Regions from separate parts of the Listeria sp. MAN/IMW/UF555 genome, predicted to be linked through region 3. Evidence: riboswitches for the same ligand, from Rfam matches in the RefSeq annotation. Region 3 holds a riboswitch; each other region holds the start of a gene.
The links. A riboswitch is a leader RNA that binds a small molecule or an ion and turns the genes downstream of it on or off. The one in region 3 is predicted to bind S-adenosylmethionine.
Positions count from the first base shown of each region.

Region 1: another riboswitch for S-adenosylmethionine. It lies ahead of AC4PG8_RS06835 (MetQ/NlpA family ABC transporter substrate-binding protein); the one in region 3 lies ahead of AC4PG8_RS12385 (methionine ABC transporter ATP-binding protein).
Region 2: another riboswitch for S-adenosylmethionine. It lies ahead of AC4PG8_RS05270 (O-acetylhomoserine aminocarboxypropyltransferase/cysteine synthase family protein); the one in region 3 lies ahead of AC4PG8_RS12385 (methionine ABC transporter ATP-binding protein).

Region 1 covers NZ_JBZWZS010000001.1:1,366,861-1,370,529, reverse strand. Annotated here, with positions in the region: gene AC4PG8_RS06845 (methionine ABC transporter permease) at 1-83, opposite strand, end outside; gene AC4PG8_RS06840 (methionine ABC transporter ATP-binding protein) at 80-1,096, opposite strand; gene AC4PG8_RS06835 (MetQ/NlpA family ABC transporter substrate-binding protein) at 1,111-1,932, opposite strand; SAM riboswitch class I at 2,043-2,162, opposite strand; gene AC4PG8_RS06830 (pyridoxal phosphate-dependent aminotransferase) at 2,315-3,496, shown strand.
Region 2 covers NZ_JBZWZS010000001.1:1,039,017-1,042,685, reverse strand. Annotated here, with positions in the region: gene metX (homoserine O-acetyltransferase MetX) at 1-652, opposite strand, end outside; gene AC4PG8_RS05270 (O-acetylhomoserine aminocarboxypropyltransferase/cysteine synthase family protein) at 669-1,946, opposite strand; SAM riboswitch class I at 2,055-2,155, opposite strand; gene AC4PG8_RS05265 (HdeD family acid-resistance protein) at 2,394-2,921, shown strand; gene AC4PG8_RS05260 (Crp/Fnr family transcriptional regulator) at 3,011-3,669, opposite strand, start outside.
Region 3 covers NZ_JBZWZS010000004.1:44,523-48,191, reverse strand. Annotated here, with positions in the region: gene cesR (response regulator CesR) at 1-36, shown strand, start outside; gene cesK (histidine kinase CesK) at 26-1,168, shown strand; gene AC4PG8_RS12390 (hypothetical protein) at 1,247-1,435, shown strand; SAM riboswitch class I at 1,544-1,662, shown strand; gene AC4PG8_RS12385 (methionine ABC transporter ATP-binding protein) at 1,752-2,774, shown strand; gene AC4PG8_RS12380 (methionine ABC transporter permease) at 2,771-3,445, shown strand; gene AC4PG8_RS12375 (MetQ/NlpA family ABC transporter substrate-binding protein) at 3,510-3,669, shown strand, end outside.

The sequences.
Region 1 (3,669 bases), on a different contig from region 3:
ACAAGTGTAATCCCAGTCATTGTAAGAGTTTCTAAAAATCCTTGCCAAAGTATCGGTCCCCATTCTTCAAAAAACAAACTCATAGTAACTCGACCTCCTCAACAACGACTCCAGATTCTTTCAAATAAGCAATAGCTTTACTATATTCGGCTTCGTCCCCTTTTAAATGAACGAGTAGTTTTCCAAGTGTTCCGTTTTTCAAATGATCTATTCCACCAGCTAAAATGCTTGGAAGAACGTCGAATTTGCGTGATACAAGAGCGAGCGCAGGTTCATCAGCCTCATCACCAATAAAATGAAGTGAAACTAATTTTCCGGTCGCGATATATTTTTCAAGCAAATCTTGCGGGATGTCGAAACTAGCTTCCGAGCCAACAAAGCGTTTTGTTGTCGCATGTTTTGCTTTGGTGAAAATATCAAGAACGGTACCTTGCTCTACTAAATGTCCATTTTCCATCACAGCAACCCGGTCACAAATACGTTGAATGACATCAAGTTCATGTGTAATTAAGAAAATCGTAATGCCAAGCTCAGCGTTAATCTTAAGTAACAACTGCAAAATTGCTTCTGTTGTTTCAGGATCCAAAGCACTTGTCGCTTCATCGCTTAAAAGAATTTCTGGTTCATGCGCAAGAGCACGAGCAATCGCAACACGTTGTTTTTGACCGCCAGAAAGCTGACTTGGATAATTGCTTCTTTTATCCTCTAAGCCAACAATCGACAAGTATTTATTTACGCGAATCTCGATTTCGTCTTTTGGAACACCTTCTAATTTTAACGGTTTGGCAATGTTATCATAGACAGTTGCGGTTTTAAGTAAGTTATATCCTTGGAAAATCATACCAATTTTCCGACGAGCGACACGAAGTTCTTTACTTGAGAGGGTAGACAAATTCTTCCCGTCAATTAAAACTTGGCCGGCATCAGGACGTTCAAGCAAGTTGATGCAACGAACGAGCGTACTTTTTCCGGCGCCACTGTAACCAACGACACCGAAAATTTCTCCTTTTTCGACTGTAATAGAAACATTTTTGACGGCTTCTACGGTTTTTCCATTTACATTAAATGACTTTGAAACTTGATGTAATTCGATCAAAATAAAACAACTCCCTAGAATGCAGGTACTACAGACCCATTAAATTCTTTTTCAATAAATGCTTTTACGTCATCAGAATGGTAGTATTTTTCTAATGTTTTAACGACTTCATCATCTTTGTTTTCGCTACGAATAACAAATACGTTTGGATATGGATTGTCTTTTGTTGGTTCATGGTAAATTGCGTCTTTATTAATAGAAAGTCCAGCACCCATTGCGAAGTTAGTATTGATAGCTGCTGCTGCAACTTCATCTAATTGTGCAGGGATTTGAGAAGCTTCAAGTTCAACGATTTCAAGGTCAAGTGGGTTTTCAGCAATGTCTTTTTTTGTTGCTTTTTCTTCCACGCCATCTTTTAATTTAATAATGCCAGCATCTTCAAATAGTTTTAAACCACGGTATTCGTTACTTGGATCGTTTGGAACGGCAATTTTGTCGCCTTTTTTAAGATCTTTTAAGTCTTTAATATCGTTGGAGTAAACACCCATTGGGAATGCTACTGTTTTAAAAGCAACGTCTAATTTGTAGCCTTTATCTTTCTTTTGTTGCTCTAAGAACGGGATTGTTTGGTAGTTATTCGCATCGAGGTCACCGTCGTTTAAAGCTGTATTTGGTGTATTATAATCATCAAAAGTTTTGATTTTGATTTCAAGGCCGTCTTTTTTCGCTAATTTTTGAACTTCTTCAGCGATTTGTTGGTGAGGTCCTGCTGTTGTTCCAATGGTGATTTCTTTTGTGCTTAAGGCTTTATCGTCACTTCCGCCTCCACATGCTGCTAAACCTAGAATAAGGCTTGATGCAAGTAAAATTCCTAACCCTTTTGTTAATTTTCTCATCTTTTTTTCCTCCCTAGTATGTTGATTATTTATCCAGATTTATTCATGAAAGCAATAAAAAAACTTCTCTATTTAGAATAGAGAAGTGGAAAGTCGAACATATCCAGCTCCTCTCATCTACCAAAACGGAATACACCATTTTGCTGGAATTAGCACCTTCACTTTACGCTTAAATAAAGTTAGGTTGCCGGGCTTCATCGGGCCAGTCCCTCTGCCGCTCTCGATAAGAGAAAATATTTTAGAAAAACCTGTTAGTTAAAAATATACGCATTTTAAGATAATTTGTCAATGCTTTTTTAAGTTTAAAAAAAATCATACTGGACAAATACTTCAGAAAACTTTACTATTTTAATCAATGAAACTTGAAAAGGACGGGTGCCAAATGAAAATTTCCAAACGCTTGCAAAATTTACCAGATCAATTTTTTTCTAGCCTTGTAGAAAAAGTGGGAAAGAAAGTGGAAGAAGGTCATGACGTGATTAATCTAGGTCAAGGAAATCCAGACCAGCCAACACCCAAGCATATCGTGGAAGCAATGAAAACAGCTTCAGAAAATCCAATCAATCATAAATATTCGTTGTTTCGTGGAAAACAGGAACTTAAACAAGCCGCGGCTGATTTTTATGCGCGTGAATATAATGTAACCATCGATCCAAATACAGAAGTAGCCATTTTATTTGGGACGAAAACAGGGCTTGTTGAACTGCCAATGTGTTTAATGGATCCAGGTGACGTAATGCTTTTACCAGATCCGGGCTACCCAGATTATTTATCAGGAGCCGTTTTAGGAGAAGTTCAGTTCGAAACAATGCCACTTATTGCTGAAAATAACTTTTTACCAGATTTTAATAAAATTCCTGAAGAAATTGCGAAAAAAGCGGAGTTGATGTATTTAAATTATCCAAATAACCCCACTGGCGCGGTTGCTACGACTCACTTTTTTGAAGAAACGGTTGCTTTTGCTAAAGAAAACAATATCACGATTGCACATGATTTTGCTTATGGTGGTATTGGTTTTGATGGGAAGAAACCGATTAGCTTTTTAGAAACTCCAGGAGCAAAAGAGATTGGAATCGAACTTTATACGCTTTCGAAAACATACAATATGGCTGGCTGGCGCGTAGGATTTGCTGTTGGGAATAAAGACGTTGTCGAAGCAATCAACCTCATTCAAGATCATATGTATGTAAGTTTATTCCCAGGTATTCAAGATGCTGCAATTGAGGCGCTCACAGGCGATCAAACTTGTGTACAAGAATTAAATGCTCGTTATGAAAGCCGTAGAAATGCATTTATAGCTGCTTGTGATAAAATTGGTTGGGAAGCAATTGCTCCAGCGGGCTCTTTTTTTGCATGGATGCCCGTTCCAAAAGAGTTTACAAGTAGTGAATTCGCGGATTACTTATTAAATGAGGTTAGTGTAGCTGTTGCTGACGGAAGTGGTTTCGGAACTTTCGGTGAGGGTTATGTACGCGTAGGACTTTTAATGGATGAAAAACGATTAGAAGAGGCAGTGGCGCGAATTTCCAAGCTACATTTATTTGATAAAGTGGCACAAAATTAAGAGATTATGTGATTTTAAGAGAAAATAGCTTGTAATAATTCAGATAATTAACTGTATGTGTTATAATTGATTAGTAAGTCTATTCTTAGCATGTTGTTTTATGAAGACAGGCCGGAATTTAAAGTATTTAGTGAGATTTTTTTGCATTAAATAAAAAGTATCTGTCCCGGTTA
Region 2 (3,669 bases), on a different contig from region 3:
TCATCATTCCAACCATTCTTGCAGTAGCAAGGCCGCCCTCAGGTTGACCAATATAGTTGCCGCCATTAAAGTCGGGATCATTCAGAATCGCCATCCGCATAATTAAGTTATAGCCAATCGCATCAGGTCCGGCAGCAAGCGGGGAGGCGATGTTGATAATGCTATCTGTTATATCGGCATAATCAATCGCCCATTCAGTGGCTTGCATTCCACCCATCGATCCACCAATCACCGAAACAATCCTCGTAACCCCAAGTTGCTCCAAAAGTTCACGCTGCACTTTAATAATATCTTTAATTGAAAATCCGGGAAATTGTAACCGGAAAGGCTCGCCTGTTTTTGGATTAATCGAGGAGGGGCCAGTCGTTCCACTACAACCACCAAATACATTCGTACAAACAAGGAAATATTTGTCTGTATCAATCGTTTTCCCCGGACCAATATAATCATCCCACCAACCAGGGGCGTCATCTTCAAAATGTTTCGCCGCATGTGCCGTCCCAGTGAGCGCATGTTCTAACAAAATACAATTATCGCGTGAGGCAGAAAGTGTCCCATACGTTTCATAGCCAACTAAAACCGGACTTAATGTTTCCCCGTTTTCAAGTAGAAGAGGACTTTTTTGAAATAGTTCTTTTTGCTGTAAGGTCACTTCTCTTCACTTCCTCCTAAATTTGCTCTAGTGCTTTCGTTAAATCTTGAATAATATCATCCGCATTTTCGATTCCGATAGAAAGACGGATGGATTCTGGTTTAACGCCAGCTGTTAATTGTTGTTCTTCGCTTAGTTGTTGATGAGTCGTTGATGCTGGGTGGATTATAAGCGACTTGGCATCACCCACATTTGCTAGATGTGAGAATAACTCCACAGATTCGATAACCTTTTTCCCAGCCGCGTAACCACCCTTAACGCCAAAAGTGAAAATGGAACCAGGTCCTTTTGGTAAATATTTTTGGGCTAAATCGTGGTATTTGTTGTCTTTTAAGCCAGGATAATTAACCCAAGCAACTTTTGGATGGTCATTTAAGAAATTCGCTACTTGTTTCGCATTTTTCACGTGTTGCTCAAGTCGTAAAGATAATGTTTCTAGCCCTAAAATGAGCAAGAAGGCGTTGAACGGGGAAAGTGCGGCACCAGTGTCACGAAGGAGCGAGACACGGAGCTTGGTAATATAGGCCGCTGCACCAACGTCATTTGTATAAGACAGCCCGTTATAACTATCATCAGGTACAACGAGTTTTGGAAACTTCCCATTTGCCCAGTTAAATTTACCAGAGTCAATAACAGCGCCACCAATCGCAACCCCGTGACCACCGATAAATTTCGTTGCCGAGTAAACGACAATATCTGCGCCAAAATCAAATGGGCGATTTAAATAAGCGGTCGCAAAAGTATTATCAACAATTAGCGGGACATCAGATGCGTGCGCTATCTCAGCTACTTTTTCAATATCAATAATATTAATATCAGGATTCCCAATCGTTTCAATGAATACGGCTTTCGTATTTTCTTTAATTGCTTTTTCAAAATTTTCAGGTTCGTTAGGGTCGACAAAAGTAACATCAATGCCAAACGTTTTAAATGTATGCGAGAAAAGAGTGTGTGTGCCACCATAAAGTGTTGCCGCTGCGACGATATGATCTCCGGAACCAGCAATATTTAAAATCGAGTAAGTAATAGCGGCCATGCCTGAAGCCGTTGCAACAGCGCCAATGCCACCTTCAAGTAAAGTTAACCGTTCTTCTAAAACAGCTGTAGTAGGATTCATAATTCGTGTATAAATATTTCCGGTTTCCTGTAAACCAAATAAGGCTGCGGCATGTTCTGGGCTATCAAATGTATACGATGTTGTTTGATAAATTGGCACAGCTCTAGAATGCGTATCTCCGTCCGGTGTATGTCCGCCGTGTACTTGAATTGTTTCGAATTTATACTCATTACTCATAAAATCCACTCCTCTTTAATATGTATTTATCAGTAATTTCCATCAAAAAACCTCCCTAGCAGTATATAAGCCGCCAGAGAGGATAGAGTTTCCTAAACTTGGATTTCCGACTTATCTTTCAGAATATACTGCTGGAATTAGCACCGTGAAAATAAATTCCGGTTGCTAAGGCTTCAAAGGGCCAGTCCCTCCACCTTTCGTGATAAGAAAATACTATTAAATTAAGTTATATATTACGCTGGATGAAACAAATTGTCAACTAAGTATTTAAAAAGTCCAAAAATAGCACTTGTGTGTGGAATTTTTGTGACAAAGCTGTTTTTTAGACTAATATTTCATTTTAAAAAGGTTTTAAAATCCATTTTTTAGGCTATTATAGTTAAGACTAATTATATTTCATTAAAAGTGGGGTTAGATTAGCACAAATAAAGGGGAGTTGAAATAAAAATGAAGACATTTACACGTATTCTTGTTTTATTAGCAGGGATTGCGATGATTGTACTTGGAATTTGGTTCTTATTCCATCCGGCTATTTCATTATTAACATCAGCTTTTATGCTTAGTTTCTTATTACTGATTTCTGGTATTTTCCACACATTCTCTTACTTTTCAGACAGAAAATCACAAAATGTTTCTGGTTGGGTACTAGCTGACGGGATTTTATCCATCTTACTAGGTTTCTTGTTATTATTTAATGAATTTGCTGGACCAGAAATAATTGTATTACTTTTTAGCATGTGGGTATTATTCGCTGGTATCATGCGTACTGTTGGTGCATTTACAGCCAAGCAAAACAATATACAAGGTTGGGGTTGGATTTTAACCATTGGTCTTATTGGTATCGTTGTAGGATTTATCGCTCTGTTTAATCCAATTGTTTCTGTGATTGGAGCAATAATTGTTGTAGCAACATTCTTCATCGTTCAAGGTATCGGCGCAATCGCGACATTCTTCTTTATTGGTAAAAATAGTTAATAAAAAAGAAGCTATCTAACTAAGATAGCTTCTTTTCATTATGCATATTTTTACGAAATACTATTAGAAAAAAAGTATTCATTTTACACTCATATGTAAGGTTCGTGATTTTCTTTTAGTTTTTGCTTATGAATCTCGAAATTATTAACACGCCAAGGTTTTGGCGAAAGCGCAATAATTCCATCTTCTTCTAGCTTTCGCAGGTTAGTTGCAACGTAAGCTCGAGCTAAATTTAGATAATTTCCCAAGATTTTTTGGGTGAAATAATAGGGAATCAAACAAGAACCATCCGACTCGATTCTTCCAAATCTCTCCCCACAAGCAATTAATCCCGCTAAAACTTTCTCGCTAGAAGGTAAATTAACGTAACCTTCCCGTTCTAACATAGGTGTAACCATACTTTGCATAAGTGCATTCATTTGCCAAAATACATCTGGTGAGCTTAAGAGTTTATTCAAAACATATTTACGTTCAAATTGATAAACACTAACTTCACTAATAGACGTATAGTTTGCAGGTGATTTGGCTCCTCCAAGTAATGTAAGCGGACCGATAGAATCTTGTTTACCTAAGAAGCTAATAATACTATCTTCTTTACACGTATTTTTACTCATCGAAACGACCCCGTCTTCAATAATATAAAAGTAAGTTGTTTCCGCGCCTTCTGTTAAGATTTTTTGGTTGCGTCTAAAACGAATTCTCTTATATGGAAGAACCGCTTCATTTGAATCTTTTAACAAGTCGAGTA
Region 3 (3,669 bases):
ACAATATGGGGAGTAGGGTACAAAATTGAAATCTAGACTGGAAGTGTTGTTTACGAAAATTAGCCATGTGATGAATGTTTGGCAGGCGACTTTTTTTGCAATAGTGTCTTGGGTTTTTGCTTTGATTACTGTCCAAACTATTTATTTGTGGAGTATTTCTATTCGTGATGATTCTTTGTTTTTACGTGAAGTGACGCAATCTATGGTTCAACTTTTTGGGCCGAATAAATATACTCGGATAATGCAGTCGTTTTGGATGTTATCGCTGAAGTTTTTAATTATCTTTTTGATTGCTTGTTTATTCTTTGCATTCTTTTATCGATTGATGCGTCAGCGGATATTAAAAAAACAACTACGAACGATTAATTTTGCTTTAAATGATGGAAAGCCGGTTGATACAGAAAGTTTTGTCCCGGAAATTCAAGAACTTGAGCGAAACATTGAAAATATGCGTGAACGACAAAATAAATTAATGAAAAAGGAAGAACAGGCGCAGCAAGCTAGGAATGACTTGATTACGAATGTCTCACATGATTTGCGGACGCCTTTAACGTCGATTTTAGGATATTTAAGTTATATTCATGAGGATCGTTATCGTGATGAGATTGAGCTGCGTTATTATACGGAACTTGTTTACGGAAAAGCGCGTCATCTGCATAAACTGATTGATGATTTATTCTCTTATACTAGGCTTGATAGTGTTGATTACCAATTGAAAAAAGACGAACTAGACATCATTGAATTACTCAGACAATTAGTAGCAGAATATGACGGACGAGCTGCAGAACGAAATATGCAGATAATCGAACATTTTGATGCCAATAAACTCATCATTGGTGGCGATGGTAACCAAATTATGCGTTTGTTTGAGAATTTATTTTCCAATGCGCTTAGATACGGAGAAGGAAATAAACAAATTGATGTAAGCGCGAAAAAAGAAGATCATATGGCTGTTGTGCGGGTCACTAATTACGGTGAAGAGATTCCAACCGTTGATTTGCCTTATTTATTTGAACGTTTTTATAAAGTAGATAAAAACCGGACAACAACGGGGACTGGTTTAGGCCTTGCAATTGCTAAGTCTATCGTTGAAAAACACGGCGGAATTGTTACCGCAGAAAGCAAACATCGCAAAACAAGTTTTATCGTCAAATTGCCGCTCATTTAATCTTTAAAAATTCTTAAATGTTTCTTTCCTTGTGATTTATGTTCTTTCAGTAGAATATAAATCACGGAGGAGAGAAAAATGAAAAAACATATTGTTTTAATTGTTGTTGCTTGTATCACAGTCATTGCGGTATTTATGTACATAATTCAAGTCAATAGTAGCGAACTTAAATATCAAAATAGAGCTCAGATTAAAATAGCCTCTCAGTTAGCTAGCCAGGAACATTCGGGAGAAAATAATATTATTAGTGAAGTAAATTACAAATAGATGCGTATAAATAAAAAAGTTATTGACAAAGTGTGACGGAAAAGGTAATATGAAAAAACAAGAAACGTCACTATAGTCACAAATGAAGTGATATAATAATATGTAGAAATCTTATCCAGAGTGGTGGAGGGAAATGCCCTGTGAAACCCAGCAACCTAAACAATAATTCATTATGTGTTTAAGGTGCTAAGTCATGCAGAACAACGATTTGTTCTGAAAGATGAGAAGGAAGTTAGCCCATTTGAAAAAATGCTGCCTTTCTGCTCATTAGCAGGAAGGCTTTTTTGTATATCAGAATGTAGAAAAGGTGATAGAGATGATTACGTTACAGAACGTCGTAAAAGAATATACGTCCAGAAATAACAAAGTTCTCGCAGTCGACCATGTCGATTTAGAAATTGAACAAGGTGAGATTTTCGGAGTAGTTGGTTATTCAGGGGCTGGTAAAAGTACACTAATCCGAATGTTCAATGGATTAGAACTACCAACTGAAGGATCTGTTGAAGTAGATAACCTACTAATTAGCCAAATTCGTGGTAGTAAATTAAGAAAAGCGCGCCAACAAATCGGAATGATATTTCAACATTTTAATTTATTATGGTCAAGAACTGTTGCAGAAAATATCGCGTTTCCATTAGAAATTGCTGGTGTTCGCGGTGAGAAAAGACGTTTTCGGGTCAATGAACTAATCCGACTCGTTGGCTTAGAAGGAAAAGAAAACGCCTATCCAGCTGAACTAAGTGGTGGGCAAAAACAGCGCGTAGGTATTGCAAGAGCGCTCGCGAATAATCCTAAAGTATTGCTTTGTGATGAAGCTACATCCGCACTAGATCCACAAACAACCGATGAAGTTTTAGAATTACTGCTAGACATAAATAAACGCCTCAACCTAACTATCATCGTTATCACCCACGAAATGCACGTTATCCGTAAAATCTGTAATCGCGTGGCAGTCATGGAAAACGGGAAAGTTGCTGAACTCGGTGACGTACTAGACGTTTTCCGCCATCCTAAAGAAAAAGTAACGCAGCGCTTCGTCCGCCAAGTAACTGATTCAGACGAAACGGAAGAACTAATCCATCTATTACTCGATAATTACGCAGAAGGTAAAATCGTTAAACTACTCTTCATGAGTGAAAATGCAACTCAACCAGTTATCTCTCAAGTAGCAAAAGAAAATGATGTCTTGCTAAATGTCCTTCATGGGAACTTAACTCAAACGCAAAACGGCGCATACGGAACATTGTATGTCCAAGTTCTAGGCACAGAAGAAGCGATAGAAGCCAGTCTAACACAGCTACGTCAACTTAAAGTAGAAACGGAAGTGTTAGAACGATGACGAAATTACAAGAGTTATTTCCAAATGTTGATTTTCAAATGATGTGGGTTGCCACACAAGAAACGCTATATATGACACTTACTTCATTATTTGCAGTTTTTTTACTAGGAATCGTGCTAGGATTATTACTATTTTTAACCAATAATAAAAAACATGCCGGAGCGCGCATTTTATACTGGATCACAGCAATCCTTGTTAATGTGTTCCGTTCCATTCCTTTTATTATTTTAATCGTGTTACTTTTACCGATGACAAAATCGTTAGTCGGAACCGTAATTGGACCGAAAGCAGCACTTCCAGCTTTAATTATCTCAGCAGCTCCGTTCTATGGTCGGATGGTAGAAATTGCTTTTCGCGAAGTAGACAAAGGCGTTATTGAAGCCGCTAAATCCATGGGCGCGAATATGTTTACTATTATTGGTAAAGTGCTCATCCCAGAAGCCTTACCAGCGATTATTTCTGGTATTACAGTGACAGCAATTTCACTTGTTGGATTCACAGCGATGGCCGGCGTCATTGGTGCAGGTGGGCTTGGAAATACAGCTTATCTTGAAGGATTCCAACGTGGACAACCTGATGTAACGGTACTTGCGACAATTATTATTTTAATCATCGTCTTTATTTTCCAATTTATCGGCGACTTCCTAACAAAACGAACCGATAAACGCTAATCAATGTATATGAAGAAATTTATATAAAAAAACGCGGAATCCCCGCAAAAAAGGAGAGAATTTCATGAAAAAGGTTCTTGGTTTAATTTTCACATTAAGTTTAGTTTTAGTACTTACAGCTTGCGGTGGCTCCTCAGATAAAGCTTCATCTAGTAAAGACGATAATAAATTGGTAGTGGGTGCGTCAAATACACCCCATGCTCAAATCTTAGAACAAGCAAAAC